One region of the Clostridium sp. SGI.024 genome, then DNA from elsewhere that is predicted to be linked to it. Evidence: predicted binding sites of a transcription regulator. Region 1 holds the regulator's gene; each other region holds the start of a gene.
What was found. Region 1 encodes Rex, which represses fermentation and respiration genes when NADH is low (regulators of the CRP and FNR family bind a similar motif). Its sites were predicted from a motif close to ATTGTTAANNNNTTAACAAT; they were not measured.
Positions count from the first base shown of each region.

Region 2: ACQRD5_RS05095 (acetyl-CoA C-acetyltransferase) is a predicted target of Rex. The motif match lies at 1,494-1,513, and genes of this name have one in related genera.
Region 3: ACQRD5_RS10915 (phosphoglycerate kinase) is a predicted target of Rex. The motif match lies at 1,626-1,645, and genes of this name have one in related genera.

Region 1 is NZ_JBNPON010000041.1:10,670-13,940, reverse strand. Features, by position in the region: gene ACQRD5_RS11560 (acyl-CoA dehydrogenase) at 1-636, opposite strand, end outside; gene ACQRD5_RS11555 (short-chain-enoyl-CoA hydratase) at 727-1,509, opposite strand; gene ACQRD5_RS11550 (redox-sensing transcriptional repressor Rex) at 1,702-2,343, opposite strand; gene ACQRD5_RS11545 (heavy metal translocating P-type ATPase) at 2,835-3,271, opposite strand, start outside.
Region 2 is NZ_JBNPON010000010.1:9,164-12,434, reverse strand. Features, by position in the region: gene upp (uracil phosphoribosyltransferase) at 1-2, shown strand, start outside; gene wecB (non-hydrolyzing UDP-N-acetylglucosamine 2-epimerase) at 273-1,424, shown strand; gene ACQRD5_RS05095 (acetyl-CoA C-acetyltransferase) at 1,544-2,725, shown strand; gene ACQRD5_RS05090 (ATP synthase subunit I) at 3,174-3,271, shown strand, end outside.
Region 3 is NZ_JBNPON010000037.1:4,464-7,734, reverse strand. Features, by position in the region: gene ACQRD5_RS10925 (sugar-binding transcriptional regulator) at 1-471, shown strand, start outside; gene gap (type I glyceraldehyde-3-phosphate dehydrogenase) at 524-1,522, shown strand; gene ACQRD5_RS10915 (phosphoglycerate kinase) at 1,666-2,844, shown strand; gene tpiA (triose-phosphate isomerase) at 3,016-3,271, shown strand, end outside.

The sequences.
Region 1 (3,271 bases):
TAATTCTGTAGTTGAAGATCCTCTAATACCAAGTTTGTCTTCTTTCTTTCCAATTGAGAATCCTTCAAAGTCCTTTTCAACTATAAATGCAGATATACCTTTTGTACCCTTACTCTTATCAGTCATTGCAAATACAATAAATGTTTCAGCAACTCCTCCATTTGTAATAAATATCTTTGATCCATTTAATATATAATTGTCTCCATCTAAAACAGCTATAGTTTGTTGTCCTGCTGCATCTGTTCCAGCACCTGGCTCAGTTAAACCAAAAGCACCTATCTTTTTACCAGTTGCTAAATCTTTTAAATACTTTTCTTTTTGATCTTTATTACCAAATTGATCTATTAAAGACGCGCATAAAGATGTGTGAGCGGAAACTATAACCCCTGTAGTTGCACATACTTTTGATAATTCTTCTACTGCAATTATGTATGAAAGAGTGTCTCCACCAGCTCCACCATATTCCTTAGAGAATGGAATCCCCATCATCCCAATCTTAGCCATCTTTTCAACATTTTCCATAGGGAATCTTTCTGTTTCATCAATCTCAGCAGCTATTGGTTTAACTTCCTTCACAGCGAATTCTCTAACCATTTTTTTTACTAATTCTTGTTCTCTAGTTAATTGAAAATTCATTAATTATACCTCCTTGATATTGTACCCTTTTGCTTTAAAAATAAGTTTTGTTTAACTTTTTAACTATTTTTTATTTTGTTTTTATTCTGACTATTTATTAGAAAAATTTTTAGCTCTCTTTTCAATAAAAGCTGTCATTCCTTCTTTTTGATCTTCAGTTGCAAAGCATTTGCCGAAATCCTCTGCTTCAATTTCAATTGCATTATCTATATCTACTTGCATTCCTCTATTTATAGCATCTTTGCATAATTTAACAGCTATAGGTGCATTTGCCATAATTGCATTTGCCATAGCCTTAGCTTCATCCATTAAGCTTTCAAGAGGAACAACTTTATTTACTAAGCCTATTCTTAAAGCTTCATCAGCCTTTACCATTGCACATGTGTAAATAAGCTCCTTAGCTTTTCCCTCACCCACTAATCTAGGTAATCTTTGTGTTCCACCAAAACCTGGTGTTATTCCAAGACCAGCTTCTGGTTGAGCAAATCTTGCTTTTTCTGAAGCTATTCTAATATCACAAGCCATTGCTAATTCACATCCCCCACCAAGAGCGAATCCAGATATTGCTGCAATAACAGGCTTGTCTAACTTTTCTAATCTTCTGAAAACTTCATTTCCTAAAAGACCAAATTTTTTACCTTCTTCTTCTGAAAGATCTTTCATTTCTGAAATATCTGCACCGGCAACAAATGCTTTTTCTCCAGAGCCTGTTAGTATAACAGTATATATATTATTGTCTTTTTCTAAGTCATCTAGTACTACATTTAAGTCTTTTAATGTTTCTGAGTTCAATGCATTTAAAGCTTTAGGTCTATTAATAGTCACGATTGCTAAGTGTCCTTCTTTTTCAAGAATTATGTTTTTTAATTCCATTTAAGGTCCTCCTTTTTAATTATAATTATTTTATTTTAAAACATTATAATATTTTTGCATCTGAATAAATTGTTATAAGATTAACAATCCCCTCAAAAAAATAATTGAAGCATAGGCTTCAATTATTATTATAATCTTTTGAAAATTCTTTTTCAATAATTATTTGAAAATTAAGATAAAATCTTAATGTAATCACTTACACTCATCTTTGTCATTTAGCAGATATATAAGTGTTAACAAGCTTTCAGACAAGTGTACATTTTCCACTGTAACTTCTTTTGGTACAGATAAGTCAACTGGTGCAAAATTCCATATACCAGTTACACCATTTTCGACTAAAATATCACAAACTTTCTGTGCATTTATTCTAGGTACACAAATAATACCTATATCAATTGAATTTTCCATTAAATATGTTTTTAAAGCATCAATATCTTGAATTTCTATGTCTCTTATTCTCATTCCTATTAATTTAGGATTTGCATCAAATATAGCTGTAATATTTAACCCAGTCTGTGTAAATCTACTGTAGTTTGCAATTGCCTGACCTATATTACCTGCTCCAACAATTACAGCACTATATTCTCTATTTAATCCTAAAATAATACTAATTTGATTATAAAGATCCTTAACATTATAACCATATCCTTGCTGTCCGAAATCTCCAAAACAGTTTAAATCTTGTCTGATTTGTGATGCAGTAAAACCAATTTTTTCACCTAACTCTTTTGAAGATATTCTATCTACATCATTTTTTAGTAACTCTTGTAAATATCTATGATACTTTGGCAATCTCTTAATTACTGCCATTGAAATATTTTTTTTCTTTTCCATATAATTTCTCCTAATTTTTATTTTTTATTTAAAACACGATTATTCAAATATATATATATACTATTATTCTAACACTTTTGTTTTGATTTTAAAACAACTTAAGTTATCTATTTAACAAACTATTTTAAATATATAAAAACCTTAATTTTATACTTTTGTTTTTATAAAATAAATATTTTAAATTAAATTAAATATACACAAAAAATTAGACTTATGTATAACGTAGCAGATCCGTTATACATAAGTCTCAAATTTGCAAAATTACGCGTTATAAACAAAAGTAATTTTGTATGCTTCCCTTATGCCTGAATGTTCTCAACTCAAATAATTATACGTAATTTGATGAAATTTGTCAACAAAAAAGTTTACCTATGCAAATTTTATTTCTTAACTCCTTTAACCCCAAATCTCTACAAAATTTCACAGGTAAACTAATTTCTCATATTATTGTTGATTGTGAAAATATTACCATTCTAATATTTATATCTTATCTATTTTAAGCACCTTGTTGAGTTTATTACTGCAAGTACTGTAACTCCAACATCTGCAAATACAGCTTCCCACATATTAGCTAATCCAAAGGCTCCTAAGATTAAAACTAATATCTTTACTCCTAATGCAAATATTATATTTTGCCATAAAATTTTATTAGTTTTTCTAGCTATCTTTATTGCTGAAACTAAGGCTTCTGGATTATCATTCATAAGAACTACATCTGCTGCTTCAATTGCTGCATCAGAACCTATACCACCCATAGCAACACCTATATCTGCTCTTGCTAATACTGGGGCATCATTTATTCCATCTCCTACGAATATTACTTTTCCTTGAGAATTATTACTTTCAATTATTTCTTCTACTTTTTCTACCTTATCACCTGGTAATAATTCAGCATACACTTTATCTAGGCCTACTATTCCTGCTACTT
Region 2 (3,271 bases), on a different contig from region 1:
AATCTAGTATAGTGGAGCTGCTAAAATAGTTTCACATTAAAAATGTAGAAGTTAAAGAAGAGGATTATTTAAATAATTTGAAAAAATAATATCTTAATTAGACAAGGAGATAAATACATATAAAGGCGACTTAGAATTACTAGGTCGTAATGAATATGATATTTATTTCCTTTATTTGTTTATTTAAAGTATAATGTGTATAATGAAATTAGAAATATAGGATAATAGATATAAGTTTATAACAATAAACAATATATTGGGAGGAACCTTAAATGAAAAAGAAAAAAATAATAACTATATTTGGGACGAGGCCAGAAGCAATAAAAATGGCTCCTTTAGTAAAAGAATTAGAAAAAAGAGAGGGAATTGAATCTAAAGTTTGTGTTACAGCTCAACATAGAGAAATGCTAGATCAAGTTTTGGATCTATTTGATATAAAACCAGATTTTGACTTGAATATAATGAAGAGTAAGCAAACATTAACTGGAATAACAAATAAGGTTTTAGAAGGGTTAGAAGAAGTTTTTATTGAAGAAAAACCAGATATGATATTAGTTCATGGAGATACTACAACTACATTTTCAGGTGCACTTGCAGCCTTTTATCAACAAATAAAAGTAGGGCATGTAGAAGCTGGACTTAGAACTTTTGATAAGTATTTTCCTTTTCCAGAAGAAATGAATAGAAAGCTTACAGGAGCTTTAGCAGATTTACATTTTGCTCCTACAAAGAGTTCAAAGGAAAATCTCTTAAGAGAAGGTGTTAAAGAAAGTGATGTATTTATAACTGGAAACACTGTTATAGATGCCATGCTTCATACTGTTAAAGATAATTATAAATTTGAAAATCAATTATTAAATGAAATAGATTTTGAAAATAAAAAAGTAATTATGATAACTGCCCATAGAAGAGAAAACTGGGGAGAAGGAATAGAAAATATTTGTGATGCATTAAATAAAATAGTTGAAGAAAATAAAGATGTAGAATTAGTTTATTTAGTTCATCTAAACCCTGTTGTAAAAGATGTAGTTACAAAGAAACTAGGAAATAAAGAAAGAATACATTTACTTCCTCCATTAGATACTAAAGAAACTCATAACTTAATGAACAAGTGCTTTATGGTAATGACTGATTCAGGTGGATTACAAGAAGAAGCACCTCATTTAGGAAAACCTGTTTTAGTATTAAGAGATGTTACAGAAAGACCAGAAGCAGTAGTATATGGTACTGTAAAATTGGTTGGAACTGATATTAATAAAATAGTAAGTGAAGCTAATATATTAATAAGAGAAAAAGATGAATACACAAAAATGAGTAAAGCTGCAAATCCGTATGGAGATGGATTAGCTTCTAAGAGAATTGCAGATATTATAGAGAATTATTTTGGCATAAATAGTATAAAAATCGAAGAGTTTTTAAGGTAGTTTTGTAAAAATTAATAATATTAAGAAAATTAGGTTGAATAAAAGGGTAAAAGTGGTATAATTAACTTATATGTTAATCGTTTAATATTTTATATGATTAAATAGAAGGAGATGTGAATATGAGAGAAGTTGTTATTGCAAGTGCTGTGAGAACTCCAGTCGGTTCATTTGGTGGAGCGTTAAAGGATGTTTCAGCAGCTGATTTAGGAGCTTTAGTTATAAAAGAAGCTGTAAATAGAGCAGGAATAAAAGGTGAATTAGTAGATGAAGTTTTAATGGGGAATGTTATACAAGCTGGTCTTGGACAAAATATTGCTAGACAATCAACAGTTAAGGCTGGTTTACCAGTAGAAGTTCCAGCTATGACAATAAATATGGTGTGTGGATCAGGACTTAGAACTGTTTCATTAGCAGCTCAAATGATTAAAGCTGGAGATGCTGATATAATCGTTGCTGGAGGAGCAGAGAATATGTCTCAAGCTCCATATGTATTAAAATCAGCTAGATGGGGCCAAAGAATGGGCGATGGAAAAATGGTTGATGCAATGATTAATGATGCTTTAACAGATGCATTTAATAATTATCACATGGGTGTTACTGCAGAAAACATCGCTAAACAATGGAATTTAAGTAGAGAAGAGCAAGATGAATTTGCTTTAAATTCTCAATTAAAAGCTGAAGCAGCTATTAAGGCTGGAAAATTCAAAGAAGAAATAGTTCCAGTTGTAATACCTCAAAGAAAAGGTGAACCAAAGGTATTTGATACAGACGAATTCCCAAGATTCGGCGCTACTATGGAAGGATTAGCAAAATTAAGACCTGCATTTATTAAAGATGGTACTGTAACTGCTGGTAATGCATCAGGAATAAATGATGGAGCTGCAGCATTTGTAGTTATGAGTGCAGAAAAAGCTGAAGAGTTAGGAATTACTCCTTTAGCTAAAATTGTATCTTATGGACAAAAAGGATTAGATCCTACAATTATGGGATATGGACCTTTCCATGCTACTAAGAAAGCATTAGAAGTAGCAAACTTAAAAGTAGAAGACTTAGACTTAATAGAAGCAAACGAAGCTTTTGCTTCACAAAGCTTAGCAGTTGCTAAGGATTTACACTTTGATATGAGCAAAGTAAATGTAAATGGTGGAGCTATTGCATTAGGACATCCAGTTGGTGCTTCAGGTGCAAGAATACTTGTTACATTACTTCATGAAATGCAAAAGAGAGATGCTAAAAAAGGTTTAGCAACTTTATGCATAGGTGGAGGAATGGGAACTGCACTTATAGTTGAAAGAGAATAGAATTACTTAATTGCCCTCGATTATTCGGGGGCATTTTTTATTTTATGAATTATATATTAAATTTTAGAGAATAATAAAAAAGAAATATGAATGAATCTTTTTTAAGTATTCATCTGCTTAATATTAAGTAAATTTTAAAAATATAAAAAGTATATTTTCAAACAAAAAGACGAAAAATGAATATAAACTAGAAGAGTTGAAAATGTTATCAATAAAAAATGGAAAAAATATTTTTATAACAAATTTTCTGAAAAATGAAGTAGGGGGCTAAATGGGAATAGTATTTTAAGATAATAGGAAAAAAAATGAAGTTAGTTAAGCAAAAGAGATATAAATCCCTATAATCATGTAAAATAAAGTAATAATCTGATAAATAAACTTATTTACGGTTTTCATTAATTATTTTAGAGTAATATAATAACAAGAGTTAGTTAGGAGTGAAGATAAAATGAGTAGAGAAATGAAAGATATTATTTCTAAGATGATAAAATATGATTTAGTAGCTGGTTTCATTTTTGTACTTGTATTATCTTTCTTCTTTAATTT
Region 3 (3,271 bases), on a different contig from region 1:
GCTGCATCTTTAGCAAAAAAATTAAATGGTTCTTATAAATTGCTTCATATTCCAGAAAATCTTAGTTTAAGTCTTTTAGATACTTTATTAAAGGAAAAAGAAATAAAAGAAGTAATAGATAATATACACAAAGCAGATATATTAATATATGGTATTGGTGAAGCATTAGTAATGGCTGAAAAAAGAGACGTTTCAAAGGAAGAATATGATAAGTTAAAAGAACTTGGAGCTGTTGGTGAAGCCTTTGGATGCTATTTTAATAAAGACTCAAAGGTTGTATCAGAAAATACTTCTATTGGAATAAATATTAATGAAGCAAGAAAAATTAACACACATATTGCTGTGGCAGCTGGGGAAAATAAAGTTGATGCTATTATTGCAACCATGATGAATAATCACAATGCGGTTCTAGTAACAGACGAAGCAGCTGGCAGAAAAATTGTGGAATATATTAAAGAACACAATAAATAAGCTTAAAATTTTTAAAATTTTAAATATAACTATTTTTAGGAGGTAATTGCAAATGGTAAATGTAGCAATTAATGGTTTTGGAAGAATAGGAAGATTAGCATTAAGATTAATGATTGAAAACCCAGAATTCAACGTGGTAGCAATCAATGACTTAACTGATGCTAAGACTTTAGCTCACTTATTCAAATATGATTCTTCACAAGGAAGATTCAACGGAGAAATCGAAGTTAAAGAAGGAGCTTTCGTAGTTAATGGAAAAGAAATAAAAGTTACTGCAGAAAGAAATCCTGCTGACTTACCATGGAAAGAATTAAACGTTGACGTAGTTTTAGAATGTACAGGATTCTTTACTTCTCAAGAAAAAGCAGGTTTACACTTACAAGCTGGTGCTAAAAAGGTTGTTATTTCAGCTCCTGCAACTGGAGATTTAAAGACAGTTGTATTCAACGTAAATAATGATATATTAGATGGTACTGAAACTGTAATTTCAGGTGCTTCATGTACTACAAACTGCTTAGCTCCAATGGCTAAAGTATTAAACGATAAGTTCGGAATCCAAAAAGGATTTATGACAACTATCCACGCTTACACTAATGACCAAAACACATTAGATGGTCCTCACGGAAAAGGCGATTTAAGAAGAGGTAGAGCTGCTGCTGCTAACATCGTTCCAAACTCAACTGGAGCTGCTAAAGCAATTGGTTTAGTTATTCCAGAATTAAAAGGAAAATTAGATGGTGGTGCTCAAAGAGTTCCAGTTGTTACTGGTTCATTAACTGAATTAGTTGTAACTTTAGACAAGAAAGCTACAGTTGAAGAAATCAACGCTGCTATGAAAGCTGCTGCTAACGAATCATTTGGTTACACTGAAGACGAAATAGTTTCATCAGACGTAATCGGAATCACTTTCGGTTCATTATTTGATGCAACTCAAACAAAAGTTATGACAGTTGGTGATGAGCAATTAGTTAAAGTTGCTGCTTGGTACGACAATGAAATGTCATACACTAACCAATTAATCAGAACTTTAAAATACTTCGTAACTAGATAATTAAATAGTTAAGTAAATATTTAAAGTTAAGTAATAAAATTTGGTCTGGTTTTATAGAAAATCTATGAGGCCAGACCAATTTTAAATTAAGCAAATAGTTTCGGTTTTTATAAATATAAAAATAAATTTAAGAGGTGAAATCAATGAGCTTTAATAAGAAAACTATCGAAGATATAGATGTTAAAGGTAAAAAGGTTTTAGTAAGATGTGACTTCAATGTTCCACTAAAGGATGGAGTTATAACTGATGAAAACAGATTAAATGGTGCATTACCAACAATACAATACTTAATAAACAATGGTGCAAGAGTTATCCTTTGTTCACACTTAGGAAAAGATGCATCTAAATCATTAGCTCCAGTTGCTAAGAGATTAAGCGAAATGCTTGATAAAGAAGTAGTATTTGCAAGAGATGAAGAAGTTGTAGGAGCTAATGCTAGAGCTGCTGTAGAAGCAATGAAAGATGGAGATGTTGTTTTATTAGAAAACACAAGATGTAGAAAAGAAGAAACTAAGAATGTTGAAACATTCTCAAAAGAATTAGCTTCTTTAGCTGATATATTTGTAAATGATGCATTTGGTACTGCCCACAGAGCACACTGTTCAACAGTTGGAGTTACTGAATTCTTAGATACAGCTGTATGTGGATACTTAATTCAAAAAGAATTAAAATTCTTAGGAGAAGCTGTTAACAATCCAGTTAGACCATTCGTTGCTATATTAGGTGGAGCTAAGGTTTCAGATAAGATAGCTGTAATAAACAACTTATTAGAAAAAGTTGATACATTAATAATCGGTGGTGGAATGGCTTACACATTCTTAAAGGCTCAAGGATATGAAGTAGGATCATCTTTAGTAGAAGCAGATAGAATTGAATATGCTAAAGAAATGATTGAAAAAGCAGCTGCAAAGGGAGTTAAGTTCTTATTACCAGTTGACCACAGAGTTGCTACAGAATTCAAAGATGTAGAAGCAGTAGTTACAGAAGATCAAAACATACCAGCAGGAAGCATGGGATTAGATATCGGACCTAAGACTGAAGCATTATATGCAGATGCAATTAAAGATGCTAAAACAGTTATATGGAATGGACCAATGGGAGTGTTCGAATTCGAAAACTTCAATAAAGGAACAATCGCAGTTGCTAAGGCTATGGCTGATGCAGATGCAACAACAGTTATCGGTGGAGGAGACTCAGCTGCAGCTGTTAATATCTTAGGATTTGGAGATAAGATGACACACATCTCAACAGGTGGTGGAGCTTCTCTAGAATTCTTAGAAGGTAAGGCTTTACCAGGAATAGAAGCACTTAATAACAAATAGGATAAACCTATTTGTAAAATGTAAAATTAATAATATAGAATGTAGAATTAAGGAAATAACTCCACTTAGGTAGAGTTATGAAATTATTTTTATTATTCAACTTTGTTGAATAATTTCATTAAATTTTCACTCTTAATTCTTCATTCTTAATTTAAATAAGAGGTGATTTAGATGAGAAAACCAATAATAGCGGGAAACTGGAAGATGCATTATACTCCAGCAGAAGCTGTAAAAGTTGTAGAAGAATTAAAGCCATTAGTAGCTAATGCAACATGTGAGGTTGTAGTATGCCCTACTTTTGTTTGTTTAGATGCTGTATTAAAAGCAGTAGAAGGATCAAACATAAAAGTTGCTGCTCAAAATATGCACTTTGAAGAAAAAGGAGCTTTCACTGGAGAAGTTGCTCCAGGAATGTTAGAAGCAATGG